One region of the Paenibacillus sp. AD87 genome, then DNA from elsewhere that is predicted to be linked to it. Evidence: riboswitches for the same ligand, from Rfam matches in the RefSeq annotation. Region 1 holds a riboswitch; the other holds the start of a gene.

Region 1 (4,479 bases):
ATGATCCGAATGGCATGGGTGCCATGGTTCTGGGAGAACGTTAAAGAGTGTTCGTACGGAACCTGCGAGTAGGGCGGGATCGTCAAGTCTGGAAGACAATAAAAAGGGAACAACCCATTGTTTAGGGTTGTTCCCTTATACGTTACAAGGAAAATTCGGGTTTACAAAAAAATAAGTAAAAGAATTCCGACTACGAAGCAATAGTATGAAAAGTAAATCAAGTTCCCTCTTGCCATAATTCCCATGAACCATCTCATTGAAAAGTAGGTTACGATAAGGGTCGTAATGAACGCTAAAATGTAAGGTATAGCTAACTGCGCTCGGTGCGGATCGGTTACAATGTCAGAAGCCCCTAATATTACCCCGCCAATGCTGATCGGAATGTAGAGCATAAAAGAAAATTTCAACGCCGTTTCTTGTTTCATCCCGACAGCAATAGATGCAATCACTGTTGCACCAGAGCGGCTTATTCCCGGAATAAGAGCCACCGCTTGAGCCAGACCCACCAGTACTGCGTCTTTCGCAGACAAATCCCCATCTCTTTTGCGCCCGCGAAGGTTTCGAATAAGCCACAGCGCAACCCCTGTGATCAGTAAACTAATCGCAACCGTATAGACAGAAGTGAATATTTCTTCAATTTTATCCTTGAATAGCACAGCCCCAATCGCAGCAGGCAGAGTACCAATGATTATGTATAGACAAAACATAAAATCTGCTCTGTACTCCGCATTGCGAGAGACTAGAAATCGCCAGCCTCCTACAATAAGTTTTTTGATATCTTCCCGAAAAATAAACATAATGGCAATCAGTGAGGCTGTGTTTGTCAAAATTTCAAAGGATAATCCGTTCTGCTGCATGCCAAGCAGTCGTTGAACGATAATCAAATGTCCGCTTGAAGAAACCGGAATAGGCTCTGTAGCCCCTTGTACGATACCTAATAACACATATTTCAACCACAAAATAAAGTCTTCCATTGTATCCTCCTACTCATTATTTTCGACTAGCTTTGACATATTTCAGTTGGGCCACAATGATGACACTAATAATCACCAAAAGGAACCACGAACTGATCTTGCTAAAACTGACCAGTTGCCAGGAGTCATGCTGGTCAGGGTATTTCCAGCCGTTAAAAAATGTAGCTATATTTTCAGCAGTCCAGATGAAAAAACCTACGATGACAAAAGCGAGCGTTAACGGCATTCGATAGGTAGTTAATCGTACCCGATAGATAATCCATGTTTTACGAAAAACAATAAATACCAGAGCGGTCAACCACCAACGGAAATCGGGAATAAAATGATGTGTGAAAAAGTTGATATAGATGGCTCCTCCTAACAGAACCGAAGATGCAAACCCAGGCCAGCCTGTCATGTCCATACGCAATCTGCGCCATATTTGGCACATAAAGCTTGCTACACTTGCATACATAAATCCGCTATAAAGGGGAACGCCAAAGAGCTTGGTATAACCAGGCTCAGGGTATGACCAGGATCCCATCCACACCTTATACATCTCCAGTACCAATCCAATCACGTGAAATATACATATGACTTTGATTTCATCACGTGTTTCCAATCCGCTCCGGTACATAAGGTATTGTACTGCTAATAAAACAAGCAGAATGGCATCATAGCGATAAAGAAAGGGTATCTGAATTACGCTAGAAAGGGCCAACGTTCCAAAGATCGCCACAGGAAAAATGCAACTCATCGCCTGATGATAACCAAAATGCAGGAGCTGTACTAAAGGTTTCAAGTTATGTTTATCTCCTTCCTAAGCCTTGTTCATAATAATATAGATATGGTCCGTTTGTAAAAAGAGAAAAAAAGATCTATATATTTTCTTATTTTCAATTCGAGCTTATTCAAAAACAAAACAGGCCCCTCGTCAACTGGAGGGACCTTGTTTTTTGGCTAATTCAATTATGCATTTTCAGACAGCTTGTAGGCAGATTTAATCGTATGTTCAATGAGCGTCGCAATCGTTACAGGACCAACACCGCCCGGTACAGGTGTAATTGCTGAAGAAGGAACAAAGCAAGCTTCGTAGTCCACATCTCCGACGTTGCCTTTGTTATAACCTGCATCAATAACGACAGCACCTGGTTTAATCCAGTCTCCTTTAATAAAGAGCGGTTTGCCCACGGCTGCAATTATGATATCGCCAAGCTTCACGATTTCTTCCAGATTCACGGTTTTAGAGTGGCAAGTCGTCACCGTTGCATTCCGGTTGAGCAGCATGGCTGAGACAGGTTTGCCCAGAATTGGACTTCTTCCGATGACAACTGCATGTTTGCCCTCGATCTGAATATTGTAGAAATCCAAAATGCGCATAATAGCCTGTGGTGTACACGAAGGGAATTCTGCGTCTCCAAAAGCATTAAGTGCAAAACCGAGAGTCGTAACACCGTCAACGTCCTTCTCGATGCTAATGGCATCAAAAGCTGCTCTTTCATCGATGTGATTCGGGACAGGGTGCTGAAGCAAAATACCGTGTACGGAAGGGTCATCATTTAGCTTGTTAATTTCTTGAATTAATTCATCCGTGGTGGTATCCGCAGAAAGAACGACCTTAATAGAATGCACGCCTAATCGAGCACAAGCATTTCCTTTCATTCGCACATAAGTCGCTGAAGAAGGATCATCTCCGACGAGAATTGTTGCGAGACAAGGCTGAATACCTTTTTCCTTCAGAATGGCAACCTTCGAGGCCATGTCTTCTTTCATAAAATCCGCTACCGTTTGTCCATTTAAGATCAGTGTGTCAGTTCTCATTTTCACATCGCCCTTTCAACATAAAAAAAGAGGCAAGGAAATAAATATTCCTTACCTCTGCCCAGGCGTACGGCTTATTACAAAACCATATGCTCCCTCACGGTTCACCGTGTTCGCCAGTTACATATGATCGTTTAAATTGTTTAGATTGTTTAGATTGATAGTACTTGAAAAAGCAAAATTGTTCAATAGTTAATGGATTTCTCTTATCAAGAGAGATGATCTTAAGGATTAAGTATCTCGTCTATTAATGAAAATTCAACATGATCTACTTTCCAGCCCTTTATCCTGAATAATTTGATTGATAAAACGATCTGTAAAATAGGCGCTAAAGTATGTCCGAATTTGCTTAATGGACGACAGATTTGTCGCTTCATTTAATTTGTCAACGAAGATTTGCTGTTGTTTGGCCGTTATTCTCTTTGTATTGGGCACTTGCACTTTGGGTTTTGCCATCGTTACCTGTAGTTGCTTACCATCAAGAGTAATAGTTGCTTGGCTGGTTTGTTGATTCCATTGCACGTCAGCGCCTAAAGTTTGACTGATAAACCGCGCCGGGACATAGGTGGTGTTATCGTTTAATTCCGCAGGAACATCCAGAGAAACTGCCTCTTGGTTAACCAGTATCTTTTTAGAGTTAATGGTCAAAAGTATTGTCGTTTCACCTTTGGTCATGGTGATATTTTTTAGTTCTTTGTTCCACAGTTGAGAAAAGGGCTTAATTCTAATTTTTTTCTTTTACCAGAGGAAATAGTTGATAACTGTTCTCACTTATGATATATTATTGTTAACAAGTAAACTATTTGCGGTTGAATTAGTGCATTAGATTCATTATTTAAGGTTTTTTTATTATTTATAGGTAAATAAGGAGCGATTGAAGAATGGATTCAAACGATCGATCAAAACAGTTACTGTATGACCAATTTATCCGCTTTTTACATGTATATGAGAATCACAAGGATACGGAAATTGAACATTTTCTAAGTATCGCCCAGCGGGAAAGCATGGACAAAATCCCTCAGCATTTGACCGCGATTCATATGATAGATTGCATTGGCAAGCATGAGCCTATTAACAACACGGGTATTGCCGAGGCGATGAATTTGTCCAAAGCAAGCATTACCAAGATCGGCAACAAACTGCTGGAGGAAGGATTCGTTAAACGTACGAAAATGAATGACAACAAAAAGGAGAGCTATTTCCGGTTGTCACCACAAGGCAAGAAGATCTTTGAACTACATGAACGTTTACATGTACTTGAGGCTGAACGGTTCTATCGTTCTTTGGACAAATATTCGGAACCGGAGCTGAAAATAATACTTCAATTTCTTCAAGACAGCAGCATGGATATGGAATCCAGATAAACTGAAGGAGAGTGAAACACTTGAGTCTTGCAGAATTGATCAGGGAACGGAGAAGTATTCGTAAATGTAATTCTACACCGGTGGAACAGGAGTTGGTTGTTGAATTGCTGCACAAGGCTACACGGCTTCAACCATCTGTTGAATCTGGCTCATGGCGTGTTGTTTATGCCGGAACTCCCGAAGCACGCAAACGGTTGGTGGACTGCATGCTGGAACAGATGTCGCAGAGCAAGTTCGGCAAGTTGATTCCGGGAAAACTGCTGGATGTGTTTAAAAAGAGGTTTACCGATATTCCTGCTCATGTCATTGTTATGTCGACTGTAGGACCGGATCGTCTGACC
Region 2 (4,479 bases), on a different contig from region 1:
ACGAGAGAGAACGAGCAATTGCATCAGTCTTCCATGAAAGGCATGGAGAACGATGAAAGTACAGAGGAAATGGTTACAAGTATGTGGGATGTCAATATACTGGTAACCAATGAGGACAAGGATGATGTGGCAAAAGGAAGTGCATATAAACAGGCCCTTGCTGACTTGCAGGATGCCGCAGCCTGTCTTCGTCAAGAACAGACCGTGGCATTCCCAACCGAGACGGTATACGGTCTCGGTGCAGATGCTCGCAGTACAGCTGCGGTGGAAGCTGTATTTGCAGCCAAGGGACGGCCTTCGGACAATCCACTGATTGTCCATATTGCACAGCGTGACCAGTTGGATTCACTGGTCACGGAAGTGAATGGCACAGCGGAGGCGCTGATGGCGGCCTTCTGGCCGGGGCCGCTTACGCTTGTGCTGCCGGTTAGGCCAGGGGCGGTATCCCCGCGAGTAACCGCCGGTTTGGACACGGTGGCCGTGCGTATGCCGGATCACCCGGTGGCTTTGCAGTTGATCGCGGCGGCGGAATGCCCGGTCGCCGCGCCGAGCGCCAACCGCTCCGGGCGGCCAAGCCCGACCCTCGCAGCACATGTGCGCGAGGATCTGGCAGGCCGCATCGGCGGCATCGTGGACGGCGGCCCCACCGGGGTGGGCGTCGAGTCCACGGTGGTGCAGGTCGGTGACGACGGTACGGTCACCATCCTGCGCCCTGGCGGCATTACGGCGGAACAGCTGTCCGCCGTTGCCGCCCGTGTCGCCACGGACCCGGCGTTGCTCGCCGAGGGGCCCGGTGGCGATGACAGCCCGGCGCCGCGCTCGCCGGGCATGAAGTACACGCACTACGCGCCCACAGGTGCGCTGTGCGTGGTGGAGGGGCCGCCCGCAGCGGTGGCGGCCTGGATCAGCGCCGCCCTCGCAGAGGCGGCGCAGCGCGGGGAGCGCACCGCAGTGCTGGCGTTCGCCGAGCACGCGGAGCAGTACCGCGCCGATGCCGTGTTCTCGCTGGGCGAAGCCAGCGAGCTGGAGGAAGCAGCGCGCCGGCTGTACGCCGCGCTGCGCAGCTGCGATGAGCAGGGCGCCACATATATTGTGGCTGAAGCCTGCTCGCGCGAAGGACTGGGAGCAGCCGTCATGAACCGGCTGCTCAAGGCGGCAGGTCACCGACTCATTCAGGTCGGTGACCGATAGCTCCATTTTTCCATAATATCGCTATGAATATTTCCCTCTGGCACCCGTCCTCTAGTTACGACTAGCAATTCAATTTTTTTGAGCCGGGATTGCAAAATGTCTTCTCAGGTCATGTTTATGTCCTTGTCCGCATAAGGTGTACAAGAACCTTTACGTGACTTGGGGGTATGGGGATGTGGGATGTGTCTGCCCATGTAGGGCAGTTGGTAACCATTTTGATTATGGCCGTCGCTCTCGGACTCGACGCGTTCTCACTCGGCATCGGGATTGGCATGAAGGGCATTCGTATGAGAGACGTATTGCGAATCAGTACCGTAACGGCCCTGTTTCACATCATCATGCCGCTCATCGGCATGTATACGGGCAAATATGTCAGTTCCCTGCTTGGTGACATTACGACGTATGCAGCTGGCGGTCTGCTGGTCCTGCTCGGCGCCCATATGATCTTGAACGCTTTCCGGGAGGGAGATACCAAACTGGTGGATCATCGATCTCTGCTCGGAGTGATTCTGTTCTCACTGAGTGTCAGTGTAGATTCGTTTTCCGTTGGAGTTTCGCTCGGCATGTTCAGCAGTGATTTGGTGTTAACGGTACTGGCTTTCGGTGTCTGTGGTGGAGTAATGTCCGTCATGGGTCTGCTGTTGGGACGGCGTGTGAGCCAAAATATGGGCGATTATGGGGAAGCGGTCGGCGGAGCGATCTTGCTCGCTTTTGGACTTCTGTTTATATTTTAAAAAACGACGTTAACCATAATTACAGCCTAGTGCAGTCTTCAATATATAATTAAGAGTTTCATTGGTTCAGATGGAGTTTCAAACATGATTCGACAACATTTGCAAAATGGGGAGGCTAACCACAATGAAACATATTTTGTTTGTATGTACAGGGAATACATGTCGCAGCCCCATGGCGGAGGGACTTTTACGTAAACTGGCGTCTGAGCGGGGCATTCAGGTGGACGTTCGTTCCGCAGGTGTAGCCGCAACAACGGGCATGCCGATTTCCCGTCATGCGGAGGCCGTATTAAGGGATCACAACGTTGAGGGACCCCCACATTCGACGCTCCTTAGCTCGAACCTAGTCGGCTGGGCCGACCTGATTCTCACGTTGACACGCAGTCATAAACAGCATGTCATGCAGGTTTTTCCTGACTCGGTACACAAGACATATACCTTGAAAGAGTATACGGAAAATGACGAGCAAGTCTTGAATGATCTTCAGGAATTGGACAGCCTGTTTGCGACATTCGAAATGAAACGTGCGCTAGGTCAGGAGATTTTGGCATCTGAACGTGAGCGGGCAATCGAGATCAGACAGCGCATTCCGAGCTTTGATATTTCGGACCCGTTTGGCGGCAGTCGCGACGATTACAACATCGCTGCGGCAGAGATTCGGACTGCTCTCGACAGACTTTTGGACAAGTTGGAGTAATTGGATTCGTTTAATCATTCCCAAGTACCGATGGATTTCCATATAAAAAACGTACACGGGATGTAAATTACCCATTGATTTTAAACGCAGGTTGTTTTATGATGAATGGGAAAACAGGGATCCGGTGTAACTGGCGACGAAGTGGGCATAACCACGATGGAGCACCGGAACAAACGGCCGGTCGCCTGGGCAAAAGAGCAATTCTGCGTTACCCGCAGACTGCTCTTTTTTTCGTCTTTCATCTGATTATTCGCTATAATAGTACCTGAAATGCCATACAAGAGAATACCAAGGGCAGCCAAGAGGAAGCCGGGCATGATTTTATCGGGAGGCGATAGGATGACTATTGAGTTAGATTCGGAACAACCCGGATTGCATGAACAGACCGCATCCATTCTGCGTGAACTGGCGCTTGCCGGACAGCTTGGACCTGGACAGATCGTTGTGATCGGTACAAGTACAAGTGAAGTTGCAGGCAAACGGATTGGTACAAGCGGTGCTGTTGAAGTAGCGCACCAGCTTCTTGCGGGTATACGCGAGGTGCAGCAGGAGTTCGGTTTTGATGTTGTATTCCAATGCTGTGAGCACCTGAACCGTGCGCTGGTTATGGAGCGTTCACTGCTTACACGTCTTGGATTGACTGAAGTGGGTGCAATACCTGTGCCCAAAGCAGGTGGTTCCATGGCATCCGCAGCGTATCGCTCGCTGACCGATCCATGCCTGGCTGAACATGTGCAGGCCCATGCGGGACTGGATATTGGGGAGACGATGATTGGCATGCATTTGCGGCATGTGGCAGTACCTTTCAGAACAGCACTCCGCTACATCGGTGATGCCCGTGTAACTACAGCACTGACCCGTCCGAAGTTGATTGGCGGCGAGCGTGCAGTGTATCGTATGGAAGAGCAACCAGATTCGACATTTTGTGACTGATATCTTCAACCTATATAAAGCCAAATTAGACTTTACACGAAAACGGAGAGTGCAACACCAATCTGAAGAAGCAAAGCGTTCGCCTTTATCCCCGGATTTCCCCCTTATTATAAGGGAGTTCAGAAAAATCTGGGGATAACAGCGATCGGAAGATGGTGATGCAATCGAAGTCAGGAGTGTAACCACTGTAGTTTCGCTTTATAACTTCACTTATAACTGGGAGGAATTTAATCATGGAACAATTGCGCAAGAATGACCCGGCAGTACTGGAAGCGATGAATCTTGAACTGAAACGTCAACAAAACAACATTGAGCTGATCGCGTCCGAGAACATCGTAAGCGAAGCGGTTATTGAGGCAATGGGATCTGTACTTACTAACAAGTACGCTGAAGGATATCCAGGCAAACGTTACTACGGTGGTTGTGAGCATGTGGATATCGTAGAAGATATCGCGCGTGATCGTGCCAAAGAATTGTTTGGAGCAGAACATGTGAATGTTCAACCTCACTCCGGTGCACAAGCGAACATGGCAGTATACCTTGCGGCTCTGAAACCAGGTGATACTGTGCTTGGTATGAACCTTGCGCATGGCGGACACCTCACACATGGTAGCCCGGTTAATGCTTCTGGATTGCTGTACAATTTTGTGGCTTACGGTGTACAAGAAGATACATTCCTGATTGATTATGATGAAGTGCGCAAAGCGGCATTTAAACATCGCCCTCGTATGATCGTTGCAGGTGCAAGTGCATATCCGCGTATCATTGATTTTGAAAAGCTTGCTTCCATCGCTAATGATGTAGGTGCTTTGTTCATGGTGGATATGGCTCACATTGCAGGACTGGTAGCTGCAGGCTTGCATCCAAGCCCGGTTCCACATGCGCATTTCGTAACGACAACAACACACAAAACGTTGCGTGGAC

Evidence for each region. A riboswitch is a leader RNA that binds a small molecule or an ion and turns the genes downstream of it on or off. The one in region 1 is predicted to bind ZMP and ZTP.
Region 2: linked by a shared signal. The riboswitch ahead of gpAD87_RS27160 (TIGR01440 family protein) and the one ahead of gpAD87_RS11290 (bifunctional 5,10-methylenetetrahydrofolate dehydrogenase/5,10-methenyltetrahydrofolate cyclohydrolase) in region 1 are both predicted to bind ZMP and ZTP.

What each region holds. Positions count from the first base shown of each region.
Region 1 is NZ_LXQN01000007.1:2,572,161-2,576,639, reverse strand. Features, by position in the region: gene gpAD87_RS11305 (hypothetical protein) at 1-44, shown strand, start outside; gene gpAD87_RS11300 (undecaprenyl-diphosphate phosphatase) at 162-974, opposite strand; gene gpAD87_RS11295 (DUF817 domain-containing protein) at 991-1,755, opposite strand; gene gpAD87_RS11290 (bifunctional 5,10-methylenetetrahydrofolate dehydrogenase/5,10-methenyltetrahydrofolate cyclohydrolase) at 1,923-2,774, opposite strand; ZMP/ZTP riboswitch at 2,827-2,908, opposite strand; gene gpAD87_RS11285 (copper amine oxidase N-terminal domain-containing protein) at 3,033-3,479, opposite strand; gene gpAD87_RS11280 (MarR family transcriptional regulator) at 3,656-4,138, shown strand; gene gpAD87_RS11275 (nitroreductase family protein) at 4,159-4,479, shown strand, end outside.
Region 2 is NZ_LXQN01000019.1:803,201-807,679, forward strand. Features, by position in the region: gene gpAD87_RS27145 (L-threonylcarbamoyladenylate synthase) at 34-1,191, shown strand; gene gpAD87_RS27150 (manganese efflux pump MntP) at 1,365-1,925, shown strand; gene gpAD87_RS27155 (low molecular weight protein arginine phosphatase) at 2,050-2,622, shown strand; ZMP/ZTP riboswitch at 2,739-2,820, shown strand; gene gpAD87_RS27160 (TIGR01440 family protein) at 2,962-3,555, shown strand; gene glyA (serine hydroxymethyltransferase) at 3,789-4,479, shown strand, end outside.